DNA from 4 places in the Rossellomorea oryzaecorticis genome. Region 1 is predicted to be linked to each of the others. Evidence: riboswitches for the same ligand, from Rfam matches in the RefSeq annotation. Region 1 holds a riboswitch; each other region holds the start of a gene.
The links. A riboswitch is a leader RNA that binds a small molecule or an ion and turns the genes downstream of it on or off. The one in region 1 is predicted to bind S-adenosylmethionine.

Region 1 (3,157 bases):
CTCTTCACCCACATATTCCTTTCATCCCCTACCCGAAGGAATTCCATCAAAAAAACCAACACCCGTAAAGGTGCTGGTTTTTTTATACCTGCTATTAGTTAAGAGCTTCTGCTTTCAATGCTTCAGCTTTGTCCGTACGCTCCCAAGGAAGATCAAGATCGTTGCGGCCGAAGTGTCCGTAAGCAGCTGTCTGCTTGTAGATCGGACGGCGAAGGTCGAGCATCTTGATGATTCCTGCCGGGCGAAGGTCAAAGTTATTGCGAACCACATCAACCAATACATCCTCCGAAACTTTACCCGTTCCGAATGTATCGACTGAGATCGAAACAGGCTGAGCTACACCGATTGCATACGCCAGTTGGACTTCACATTTCTCAGCAAGTCCTGCTGCCACGATGTTTTTCGCAACATAGCGTGCTGCATAAGCTGCAGATCGGTCAACCTTCGTTGCATCCTTACCGGAGAAGGCACCGCCGCCGTGGCGTGCATAACCGCCGTACGTGTCAACGATGATCTTGCGGCCTGTAAGACCTGCATCCCCTTGAGGTCCGCCGATGACGAAGCGGCCAGTCGGGTTGATGAAGTATTTAGTGTTTTCGTCGATCAGTTCTTTCGGTACAACCGGATCGATGACATATTCCTTCAGGTTGCGCTGGATCTGTTCAAGTGAAACTTCAGGGTGATGCTGTGTAGAGATGACGATCGTGTCGATACGCACAGGCTTATCGTTTTCATCATACTCAACAGTTACCTGGGTTTTACCGTCCGGACGTAGGTAAGGAAGAACTTCTTCTTTACGGACTTCAGTCAATTGACGGGATATTTTGTGAGCAAGCGAGATCGGAAGCGGCATAAGCTCCTTCGTTTCGTTGCACGCAAATCCGAACATCAGCCCCTGGTCCCCTGCACCGATCGCTTCGATTTCTTCATCGGACATTTGCCCTTCACGAGCTTCAAGCGCCTGGTCTACACCCTGGGCGATATCTGCGGACTGCTCGTCGATTGATGTCAATACAGCACAAGTTTCGGCATCGAAACCATATTTTGCACGAGTGTAGCCGATCCCGCGAATCGTTTCACGGACGATTTTCGGAATGTCCACATACGTACTCGTCGTGATTTCACCTGCAACAAGCACAAGGCCTGTTGTAACAGATGTTTCACAAGCCACGCGGGCATTCGGATCATTCGTTAAAATGGCATCAAGAATTGAATCAGAGATTTGGTCACAAATCTTATCTGGGTGTCCTTCAGTTACGGACTCAGATGTAAACAGACGACGTTTAGTTGACATCAAGGTTCCTCCTTAAGCGTAATTGCCGGCTTTACCGGCAAAACAAATAAACAGATACGGTACTCATTTCCCTAAGTAGTATGAAGTAAACATGGTTTTTTTATAAGGAAGGCCCTTATATAAAACCTGAGATTTAACTAATTATGCAGACTATAAAAACAGAAAAAACCCTTCCTCTAAAAAGCACAAAGAGGAAAGGTTTCAGATCATAGCCGCGCCTTTTCTCTCTTATCGTTCAAGGTATCCACCTTGCCTCAGTTTAGCACCTTCGCTTCATGGGATCCTTCAATAAGAAGGACCCACTATCTATTTAGCAGGTTGCTGGGTTTCATAGGGTCTGCTCCCTCCACCAGCTCAGGATAAGAGTATCCGTTCAAGGTACAATAATAACGTTAAATACTCAAGAGTGTCAAATGTTTTTTAGTATGAAAAGATTCCCGGTAAATCCGACTGGATAAACGACTCAAATATATAAGAAGAAACATAACAACCATGGGTAAATGCATGATGATTTTCCGGTGGACAAGCATAAACTGCTCTAATAAGGAGAAATAAGGTGCGGATTTTAAGGAAAATGTTACAAGTTTAAGTCACAATATAAAAAATGACTAAATAGTATAGACTAATAAATTAATTGTGTTATACTATTTTTGAAAAGATACAAGGTATTTAAATTTATATAAAGGAAGGGTTCTAATGAATTCAGTGAGCATGTCTAATGAGTTAACAGAATTACTTAACGGTCAAAACATAAAAAATCAACTGTCTGTTTCACAATTAGTGGAAAAAGTTCTCCATAGAAATGAAGGCGTTTTAACTTCTTCGGGTGCGGTAAGAGCTGAAACTGGAACATATACAGGGCGCTCTCCTAAAGATAAATTCATCGTCGAGGAGCCTACTACGAAAGATAAGATTGATTGGGGATCTGTCAATCAGCCAATCTCCGCTGAATCATTCGATAAATTATATCATAAAGTCCTTGCATACTTAAAAGAAAAAGAAGAAGTATTCGTCTTCAACGGGTTTGCAGGCGCAGATCCAAAACATAGACTGCCGATTCAGGTGATCAATGAATTTGCGTGGCATAACCTTTTCGCGCACCAGCTTTTCATCCGTCCAAGTGCGGAGGAGCTAATCTCTCACAATTCCGAATTCACGATCGTTTCTGCCCCTAACTTTAAAGCAGATCCCGCGGTTGACGGCACCAACTCGGAAACATTCATCATTGTTTCATTTGAAAAACGCATCGTCCTGATCGGCGGGACTGAATATGCAGGAGAAATGAAAAAGTCAATCTTCTCAGTCATGAACTACATGCTCCCTGAAGCCGATATCCTTTCCATGCACTGCTCGGCGAATGTAGGCCGCGAAGGCGATGTTGCCTTATTCTTCGGACTTTCCGGAACCGGGAAGACGACTTTATCGGCAGATCCCAACCGCCGTCTTATCGGAGACGACGAACACGGATGGTCGCCGAACGGCGTATTCAATATCGAAGGCGGCTGCTATGCAAAATGCATCGGGCTGACCCGTGAAAAAGAGCCTCAAATCTTCGATGCCATCCGATTCGGATCAGTCCTTGAGAATGTCGTGCTTGATGACGATTCACGCATTCCGGATTATGAGGATAACAGTTTAACAGAAAATACCCGTGCCGCTTATCCGCTCCAGGCAATGGAAAATATCGTGGAGCCAAGCGTGGCCGGACACCCTAATACAATCGTATTCCTGACTGCGGATGCATTCGGCGTACTGCCTCCGATCAGCAAACTGACAAAAGAACAGGCAATGTACCACTTCCTGAGCGGATACACTTCCAAGCTTGCTGGAACCGAGCGCGGCATCACTTCGCCGCAGGCAACA
Region 2 (3,157 bases), on a different contig from region 1:
TTCTATTGCCTGCCGGAAGGCCTTCCCTCCTCCTGCAGCACCATCCGGATGGCCATGCACTCCTCCCCCTGCATTTATGACACACTCATGCCCAAAGTCAGCAATCAACTGTGGTACCAGCCCTGGATGAATCCCTGCGGAAGGAACCGGGAATGTCTCATTGAATTCATCAGGTTTAACTAATTCATCCCTGATGGCCAACACTTGTTTTTTGTCTAATGCCACACTTCCATAAGGAGAAGGGAATAAAGATAAATCTGCGCCGGTCATCCTTAAAAATTTACCAAGCCACAAAGAATAACTCACCCCGTATTGAGGGGATGCAGCTGAAGCACCGGAAAAAGAAGGATGGGCCATAATAGGAAGGCTGATTTCTTCATCTTCCCTTAACTCCTGCAGTACATCCAGTCCATATGTAAACACATTGAACAATAAGGCATCAGCCCCAAGTTCTCTCGCCCTTCTTGCTTTTTCCCTTAATGTGGCTGTCCGTCCGGATAAATTGACTGCGTAGAGAGTGCGGGCCCCTGTTTCTTCAAAAACCTCTCGAAGAATGTTGGTGCCGGCCTTTATCCTTTCTTCAAATGGCGTCAATTCATTATCGAACAGGATTTCATCATCCTTTACCAGATCCACACCACCCAGTGCCTGAGCTCTCAGCTGTGACTGAAGGTAATCAAGATCTCTTCCGATCACCCCTTTAAAAATACTCATTAGAAGCGGTCTGTCGAAAACATTCACTTTTTCCCTGATTCCTCCAATCCCGAACCTTGGCCCGGGATATGCTTTCTTTAAATCATCGGAAAACTCAATATCCGTCAGTTTCACTCGGCCATCTAGAGAAAGTTTGCCAAAGACGGTCGTCAGGATGGCAGGTATATCGTTTGAGTAGTTACCGGATGGATACGCAATTCGAATTTCTGCCGTATCGCTTTCCAGTTCGTTTATTTCCACTACCCTTCCTTTGTACTTTCTTAATTGTTCTTGTTCCAACTGGGGAAGATCTGTCCATGAACCTACCGTCAGTCCAAGTGCGATTCCTTCCGCTTTCTTCTCGAATGTACCGCTCTTTCCGGACAAAACATATGTTGCAATCACTTCACTCATTCACGCTTCCTCCGATCATGTATGTTCTTTTAACGCAACTTTTCAACAAAAAAACCCCTTCGATAAGAAGAGGTTTTTATACAATACTCTGTCTTATCTCTCAGCAAAAATAATGCTGCAAGAATTAGCACCGTGCTTTTTTAAAAGTCGGTTGCCGGGCTTCATAGGGCTGGTCCCTCCGCCTGCTCTTGATAAGAAAAATCATTTGCTATTAATTTAATTTCAGTTGGATTATGGCATCATTTTTCATTTCTGTCAATCTATTTATCGAATAATTTTAAATTTTCAATTCTCTTCACGGCTTCAGAGAGGCGTTCTTCACTGGTCAATAATCCTGCTCGCACATACCCTTCTCCATATTCACCAAATCCCACTCCGGGTGCTACTGCCACATTGACTTCCTCAAGAAGAAAATCTGAGAATTCCACAGATGAGAAACCTTCAGGGACCTTCAGCCAGGCAAAGAATGAACCAGCCGGTGCCTTTACATCCCATCCGATTTCCCTCAGTCCGTTGATAAATGTCTTCCTTCTGGATTCATAGGAAGCCACCAGTTCTTCCACACAATTCTGGGAACCGAGCAAAGCCTCCACTGCCGCTTCCTGGACAGCACCGAAAAGACTCACATACATGTGATCCTGCAAGATATTGATAGCGTCGATCACACTTTTATTCCCGACTGCGAAGCCCACTCTCCATCCTGCCATATTATAGGTTTTAGAGAGTGTGTAAATTTCAATGCCCGTGTCTTTTGCCCCGTCGGCTTCCAGGAAACTGACAGGCTTTTTCCCATCGAAACCGATGGCACCATATGCAAAATCATGCACAACGCAAATCCCGTGATTCTTTGCAAAAGCTGCCGTCTCTTCAAAAAATGTTCGGGAGGCAACCGCTCCTGTGGGGTTATTTGGATAGTTCAAAAACATGAGCTTGGCCTTTTCCCTTTCCTCCAATGTTATATCTCCATAATCAGGCAGGAACTGATTTTCTTCTATGAGCGGCATTGTCACCATTCTGGCCTCTGCCAGGGATACCCCTGAAAGATAATCCGGATACCCCGGGTCCGGTACCAACACCGTTTCCCCAGGATTCAGAAGACATTGAGGCAGTTCAACCAGTCCTGCTTTTCCCCCAAACAACACGGCAACCTCTTCCTGTGGATCGATATCCACACCATACTCCCGCTTATAAAAAACCGAGATGGCTTCCTTGAATGAATCCAACCCCCGAAATGGGGAATATTTGTGGTTGTCCGGCGAGTTTACCGCCTTTATCATCGCATCGACGATATGCGGAGGTGTCGGTTGATCCGGATTTCCCTGACCCAAATTGATTACATCGTGCCCTTGTTTCATCACTTCCTGGACTTTCCCAGTAAGCGACGCGAAAAATTGCTGCGGCAGTGAGTTGATTCGTTCTGCTTTTTTAAAGGTTGTCATCTTTTCACCTTCTGCACTTTTTAGAAAATTATTTACTTTCAAATTCTAGTCACAAATGATATAACGTAAAGTAATGATTGTAAAGTGAAAATTTCAAAAATGAGGTGTTACTTTGAGTATGAAGATTGGACTGGCACAAATGGATATCACATTTGGCCGCCCTGATGAAAATAAAAAACGGGTTCAGATGTGGGTTAAGAAAGCCGTCGAAGCAGACTGCGATATCGTGGTATTTCCTGAATTGTGGACGACCGGTTATGACTTAACAAGAATCGGTGAAATCGCTGATGAAGATGCAAGAGACATTTCTGCATTTCTTTCAGATCTTTCTTCCCGATATTCCATTCATATTGTCGGCGGCTCGATTGCAAAGAAAACAGCAGATGGTGTGTCAAACACCCTCCTTGTTGCCGACAGCAGCGGTAACATCATTAAGCAGTATAACAAACTTCACCTATTCAAGCTGATGGATGAACACCATTATCTTCTCCCAGGTAAGGAAGACGGCCTGTTCAAAATACTGGATACAGTGATGGCCGGCATGATCTGCTATGACATCCGATTCCCTGAATGGTTCAGGAAACATGTCGTCAATGGGGCAAGAGCCGTAT
Region 3 (3,157 bases), on a different contig from region 1:
CTTGAGACAAGCGTGAATGTCAATCTGCTGTCCCCCATGATTGTTACAAATGAAATGCTGAAAGCCTTGCAAGAATCTGATAGAAGCAAGCTGATCATGGTCAATGTGAGTTCCGGGGCGGGGAGCAGGCCAGTCTATGGGTGGAGTACCTATTGTTCCACGAAGGCCGGCATCAATATGCTGACCGAAACCGTCAGTCTTGAACTTTCAAAAATGGGCAGCCGCCACAAAGTGATTGCGTTCAGTCCGGGAGTGATGGACACGGATATGCAGGGCACCATCCGTTCTTCTTCTGAAGAAGCTTTCGCAGATGTAGAAAACTTCAAGCGATACAAGGAGCAGGGGATGCTGAGGGGTGCGGATACAGTAGCTGGCGCCCTTGTGGATCTTGTAACGGAAAAAGACGTGGAGTCCGGCAAATTGTATCACGTGAATGACTTGTTATAAAAAGAAAAAGAGACAAATCCTTAATCGGTTTTGTCTCTTTTTATATTATGAGCGTGCTGTGCTTGCCTTTGGCGCTTTTGCCCGCGTGAACTTCGGCAGCGCAAAGCGGATCGCAGCCAATCCGCATACTGCTGTCAGGATCGGATAGAAAGCATATGCAATGATGCTCAGTGGAGAGATTCCCGCTGTTTCTGCGACGAGCAGCGCCTGGGCTCCATAAGGGATCAGGCCTTGCACGGAGCAGGAGAAGATATCGAGAATACTTGCCGATTTACGTGCGTCGACACCGTAATTATCACCGATTTCTTTCGCAAGCGGACCCGCAATGATGATAGAGATTGTATTATTCGCAGTGCAAAGATTTGTTGAGCTTACAAGTCCTGCAGTTGCAAGCTGGGCTCCTTTTGGCGAGCGGATCTTGCGTGTTGCAAGATAAAGCAGCGCCTGAATGCCGCCGTTATACCGGATCAGTTCTACAACGCCTCCGATCAGGACGGAAAGAATGACGATTTCTGCCATACCTGTCATTCCGTCAGCGACGCTTCCAAAATAGCTCGAAAGGGTAAAGCTTCCATCGGCTAACCCGATGATGCCTGAAAGAACGATGCCTCCGAATAACACCACGAACACATTTAGTCCTGCCAATGCCCCGATGATGACACCGAGATAAGGGAGGATCTTCACCCAGTCATACGTTCCTGCCTCAACCGCAGACTGATTGCCTGCCGTGATAAAGAACAAGATGAGCATCGTCAGGATGGCAGCAGGCAGGACGATGAAGAAATTCACTTTGAACTTATCTTTCATTTCTGTTTTCTGCGTGCGCACTGCCGCGATTGTTGTATCGGAAATGAAGGAGAGGTTATCACCGAACATCGCACCCCCGATGACTGTTGCCATGGCAATAGGCATGCTGATGTCAGTGCCGTTGCTGATTCCCACACCGATCGGCGCAAGCGCTGCGATCGTACCCATTGAGGTCCCCATGGATAATGAAACAAATGCTGCAATGATGAACAAACCAACGATAATCAAATTTTCCGGAAGTACAGATAAAGCCAGGTTCACCGTTGAATCAACGGCACCCATTTTTTCAGCGACTCCGGAGAATGCCCCTGCTAATAGGAAGATGAACACCATGATCATGATATCAGGGTGTCCCGCCCCTTTGGCGAAGCGTTCCACTTTTGCATTCAGTGACTCTTTACGGTTCATAAGCAGTGCCGCTACGGCTGCGATAATAATGGAAACGAGTACCGGGAATGCGTAGAAATCACCTGAAATGATTCCCGCACCGAGAAACAGTGCAACAAATATGACTAATGGCAGTAACGCCAGAAAATTTCCTTTTTCGTTAAACATTTGAACAACTCCTTTGGCATATGGTGTTGGAAAATAAAAAACCTCTTCTTGGGTAAGAAGAGGTTTCCATTAAAAGAAACTCTCCCCTTATCTTTCAAGCATCATGCTTGCTGGATGTGGCACAGCACTCAAAATGAGTCCGCTGCCGAGACATCACAGGGCCAGTCCCTCCGTCTCTCTGGATAAGAAGAATACGTTTATATTCATTTAAAAATTATACTTACATACTTTAAGGCGTTTAAGAGAAAAAGTCAAACGTAAATTTGTCCGTATTCTTTTAATGGGACTATAAAAGATTTCCAGTCCATTCGATCCAATCCGGGGAAGCCCTATGCTAACAGGATCCTTTATAATGGACGAAAGACGCAGGGTCTTTTTTTATCCATAAAAAGGATTTACAATCTTCTAAAATAGGTCTAGTATTATAGGGATAAAAAAACATCTGGGGGATACGGAAGTGGAAAAAACGGTGCGTAATCAAGTCTTTACTTTGCAAGGCTTTTATTTTTTGACTTTTTTTGGGGTGGGCAGTCTATACCCGCTGTTAAGCGTCTATTTAAGTGAAAGTGTCGGTTTGAATGGCTACCAGATCGGGACCATCATGTCGATCGGACCCATCATGATGATCTTCTTTCAGCCGGTCTGGGGGATGGTGAGCGACACGACAAACCGTCCGACCCAGGTACTCTCTTTTACGTCACTTGTTGCGGGGATTTTTGCACTGGGATACCTGGTGACTGACCTGTATTACGGGATTCTCCTGACAGCCATCCTTGTCGCTGTTTTCCAGAGCGCGATCATACCCGTTTCTGACAGTATCAGCCTGAAATATACGAGTAAAGTGAAATATAATTATGGAAATATACGATTATTTGGTTCATTGGGCTTTGGTGTCGCGGTATATGTGATGGGAAAACTGTCCGAAGGGTTCATCGGCCCGACTATCATTTTCTATACATTCTTCATATGTCTGGTGCTGTCGGCTGTACTTGCTTTCCGGTTCCCAAAGGAACGAGCCTCGGCCAAGCTCGATTTGAAAGCGGGTATGAAAGAATTGTTCGGACTGAAAAAATTCCTCATATTCCTGGTCGTCACCTTCATGGTATTCGGACCGAATCTCGCCAATAATACATACTTCGGATTATTCGTCGAAGATTCGGGCGGGACATATGCAGGGATAGGGCTCGCATTCTTGATTGCTGTATTATCGGAAGTTCCGTTCATGAGAATCGCAGGCAGCTGGATCGACAGGTTCGGACTTTTGTCGGTCGCGGCCCTCGCAGGAGCTGCCTCCATGATCCGCTGGCTCTTTTATTTCACTGAACCGAGCCTGTGGCTTGTATACAGC
Region 4 (3,157 bases), on a different contig from region 1:
AAAGAGGAATTGAAACAGCTCCAGTATGCCGGTCATATCCATGAGAGTGAATAAGGGATGTTTGTTGAGAGTAAGTTTTTCTACTCATGAGTAAGCACCTCTCCTTTTAGTTGATTAAAAACATTGTCCAAATCAGCAATGATATCCCCGACATTTTCAATTCCAACAGAAAAACGTAAAAGACGATTGCAAATACCGATTTTATTCCTTTCTTTTACGGGAATATCAGCATGTGTCTGGGTGGCTGGATAAGTTATGAAGCTTTCAACGCCTCCGAGGCTTTCCGCGAATGTAATGACTTTCAATTTTTCAAGGAAGGGACCGACCCACTCTTCTCTTGAAATCCTAAAGGACAACATCCCTCCTCTGCCCGGGTACAGGACATCTGTCACACACTCATGATTCGTCAGATATTCTGCGATGACGCGGGCATTTTTTTCATGCTGCGCAATCCTCAAACTCAACGTTTTCATACCGCGGAGCAGAAGCCAGCTGTCAAACGGTGAAAGGACTGCTCCAATGGAATTCTGGACTGTGTATATCTTTTCTCCGAGATCCTCGTCTCGTGCAATGACCGCACCCGCCAGCACATCGTTGTGGCCGCCTAAATATTTTGTGGCACTGTGGACGACAATATCTGCCCCCTCTGTTATTGGCTTTTGCAGGATTGGGGTGTAAAAGGTGTTATCCACAATCAGCAGTAAGCCGTTATCCTTTGCAACGGAAGAAACGGTCGAAATACTCGCTTCATTCATAAGCGGATTGGTTGGTGTTTCAAGGAAGATGCCCTTCGTGCTTCCATTTATCTTCTCAATTATTCTGCTTTCATCTGCTGTATCGACGAAATGGAATTTGATATTGTATTGATTCTCATACTGAAGGAAAAGCCGATAGCTGCCGCCGTACAGATCTTCGGGAACAATCAGTTCGTCCCCCGAGGAAAACAAATTCAATATTGCCTGGATGGCTGCCATACCGGAACTGAACGCAAAGGCCCTCCTGCCTTCCTCCAACTGGGCTAATGTGTCTTCCAAAATGAACCTGGTTGGATTTCCTGTGCGGGAATAATCAAATCCAGTAGATTTTCCGATTCCCTGATGCTCATATGCAGTAGATAAGTATATTGCCGGACTGACTGCACCTGTCCTGCTGTCTGTACGATTACCGGATTGTACGAGGATTGTATCAATGTGTTTACTCACTTTTCGCCTCTCCTTTTCTCAGTAAAATGAAAAGGGGTATAAAATAAAAAGCCCCCTTATGCAATATAAGAAGGCTTCATCATTCATTCTCCCTCTTATCGGCCAAGTTGAATCAACTTGCTGGAATTAGCACCATGCGCCATGCTGGTTGCTGAGGTGTCACCGGGCCAGTCCCTCTACCTCTCTTGATAAGAATCTATTTAGTTTTTCTACAAGGATGTTTTCTAAAAGATTGTTGCTTTTCGTAAATTGACTAGTAGCCTGAATGTTGCTTGTATACGTGCTCTTTTCGAATTCAAGTTAATCTACAGGTGGACGAACATCAGAAAATACCAAAGTTCCGGTATTTTCTTGTGTATTGAGCAACAAAGTATGCGAAAAGAGCTTTCTCCAAAAACTTTATTAAAATAACTTCTTCATAACTTACAACATACTTTATTAAATGTCAATGAAAATTATGAATACTTCGTCATTTCACGTCAAAAATGTTTTAGGTTACAAATGAGATTCAATAAGAAATGTTTAAAGTATCTACTTAAAGTCTAAATGTATAGAAATACTTAGATAGGATGTGATTTGCTTGAAAGGTGTAACTTTCCAAGGGAAAGAACAAATGGTGGTAAAAGAAGTTGAAACTCCTGATATTCAAGAGAATACCGATATGATTGTGAGGATTACTGCAAGCGGCATCTGCGGTTCTGACCTTCATCTTTATCACGGCGGAATCGAGCCTGAACAAGATTACGTAGTGGGGCACGAGCCGATGGGGATTGTAGAGGAAGTAGGTTCGAATGTTAAAAGTTTAAAGAAAGGCGATCGTGTAGTCATCCCTTTCAATATCGGATGCGGAGAGTGTTTCTTCTGTAAGAATCAGATGGAAAGTCAATGTGACGACTCAAATCCTCATGGAGAGGTCGGCGGGTTATTTGGGTTTACAGAAATGAACGGCGGCTATCCGGGTGGTCAGGCAGAATACCTTCGGGTCCCTTATGCAGACTTTACTTCGTTCAAAGTGCCCGAGTCCAGCAGTCTTGATGATGAGAGTGTCCTCTTCCTTTCGGATGTCATTCCTACAGCTTATTGGAGCGTAGAGAACAGCGGAGTGAAAGAAGGCGATACGGTCATTGTCCTTGGCAGCGGACCAATTGGGTTGATGGCCCAGAAATTCGCTAAACTGAAAGGAGCCGAGCGGGTAATCGCAGTCGATCAGGTCGATCACAGGCTCCAGCACGCTAAACGCACAAATAATGCTGAAACGTATAACTTCAAGGAGACCCCTGATATCGGTTCTGTCCTCCATGAATATACAAAGGGAGGCGCTGATGTTGTGATTGACTGTGTCGGAATGGACGGGACCGTTCCACCTGATCAAACATTCGGATCTGATTTCGATAATCAATTCGGGACCATCAGCCCGATAAAAACGGCCTCTCAATCGGTAAGAAAATTCGGTACCGTGCAATTGACAGGTGTTTATGCCACAGAAGCAAATCGTTTTCCAATAGGGGACTTCTTCAGCAGAAATGTCTCCATCAAAATGGGACAGGCCCCAGTCATACACCTTATGCCAAAACTGTACGATATGATCGAAAACAAAGAATTTGACCCGACTGATATTATTACCCATCGTATTCCCATTGAAGATGCAGCGCGTGGATACGAGATTTTCGATAAGAAAGAGGACGGCAATATCAAGGTGATATTAAAACCATAAACCTATATTATACAAGCTGCCATTCAACTAGATCGGCAGCTTGTATTTTTAATGTCATGAATGAAGAATCCCTATTTTCCTTTTCACCTCCTGCAAGAATGGTCTCGTTTTCTTTCTTGCTTTCTCAGCACCATCCATTAAAATTTCATTAAGCTTTTCAGGAGAGTCCATCAATTCACGATACTTTTCACGAGGCTCTTCCAAAAACTCATTCATGACTTCAAAAAGCTCTTTCTTGGCC

Region 2: linked by a shared signal. The riboswitch ahead of ACKA06_RS02315 (2,3-diketo-5-methylthiopentyl-1-phosphate enolase) and the one ahead of metK (methionine adenosyltransferase) in region 1 are both predicted to bind S-adenosylmethionine.
Region 3: linked by a shared signal. The riboswitch ahead of ACKA06_RS19700 (Na+/H+ antiporter NhaC family protein) and the one ahead of metK (methionine adenosyltransferase) in region 1 are both predicted to bind S-adenosylmethionine.
Region 4: linked by a shared signal. The riboswitch ahead of ACKA06_RS08730 (methionine biosynthesis PLP-dependent protein) and the one ahead of metK (methionine adenosyltransferase) in region 1 are both predicted to bind S-adenosylmethionine.

What each region holds. Positions count from the first base shown of each region.
Region 1 covers NZ_JBJOSA010000014.1:3,209-6,365, reverse strand. Annotated here, with positions in the region: gene metK (methionine adenosyltransferase) at 95-1,294, opposite strand; SAM riboswitch class I at 1,520-1,660, opposite strand; gene pckA (phosphoenolpyruvate carboxykinase (ATP)) at 1,991-3,157, shown strand, end outside.
Region 2 covers NZ_JBJOSA010000002.1:30,275-33,431, reverse strand. Annotated here, with positions in the region: gene ACKA06_RS02315 (2,3-diketo-5-methylthiopentyl-1-phosphate enolase) at 1-1,107, opposite strand, end outside; SAM riboswitch class I at 1,198-1,305, opposite strand; gene ACKA06_RS02310 (pyridoxal phosphate-dependent aminotransferase) at 1,368-2,546, opposite strand; gene ACKA06_RS02305 (carbon-nitrogen family hydrolase) at 2,659-3,157, shown strand, end outside.
Region 3 covers NZ_JBJOSA010000027.1:32,408-35,564, forward strand. Annotated here, with positions in the region: gene ACKA06_RS19695 ((S)-benzoin forming benzil reductase) at 1-447, shown strand, start outside; gene ACKA06_RS19700 (Na+/H+ antiporter NhaC family protein) at 493-1,809, opposite strand; SAM riboswitch class I at 1,894-1,998, opposite strand; gene ACKA06_RS19705 (MFS transporter) at 2,267-3,157, shown strand, end outside.
Region 4 covers NZ_JBJOSA010000005.1:234,355-237,511, forward strand. Annotated here, with positions in the region: gene metC (cystathionine beta-lyase) at 1-88, opposite strand, end outside; gene ACKA06_RS08730 (methionine biosynthesis PLP-dependent protein) at 81-1,202, opposite strand; SAM riboswitch class I at 1,295-1,397, opposite strand; gene ACKA06_RS08735 (zinc-dependent alcohol dehydrogenase) at 1,783-2,916, shown strand; gene ACKA06_RS08740 (tryptophan--tRNA ligase) at 2,971-3,157, opposite strand, start outside.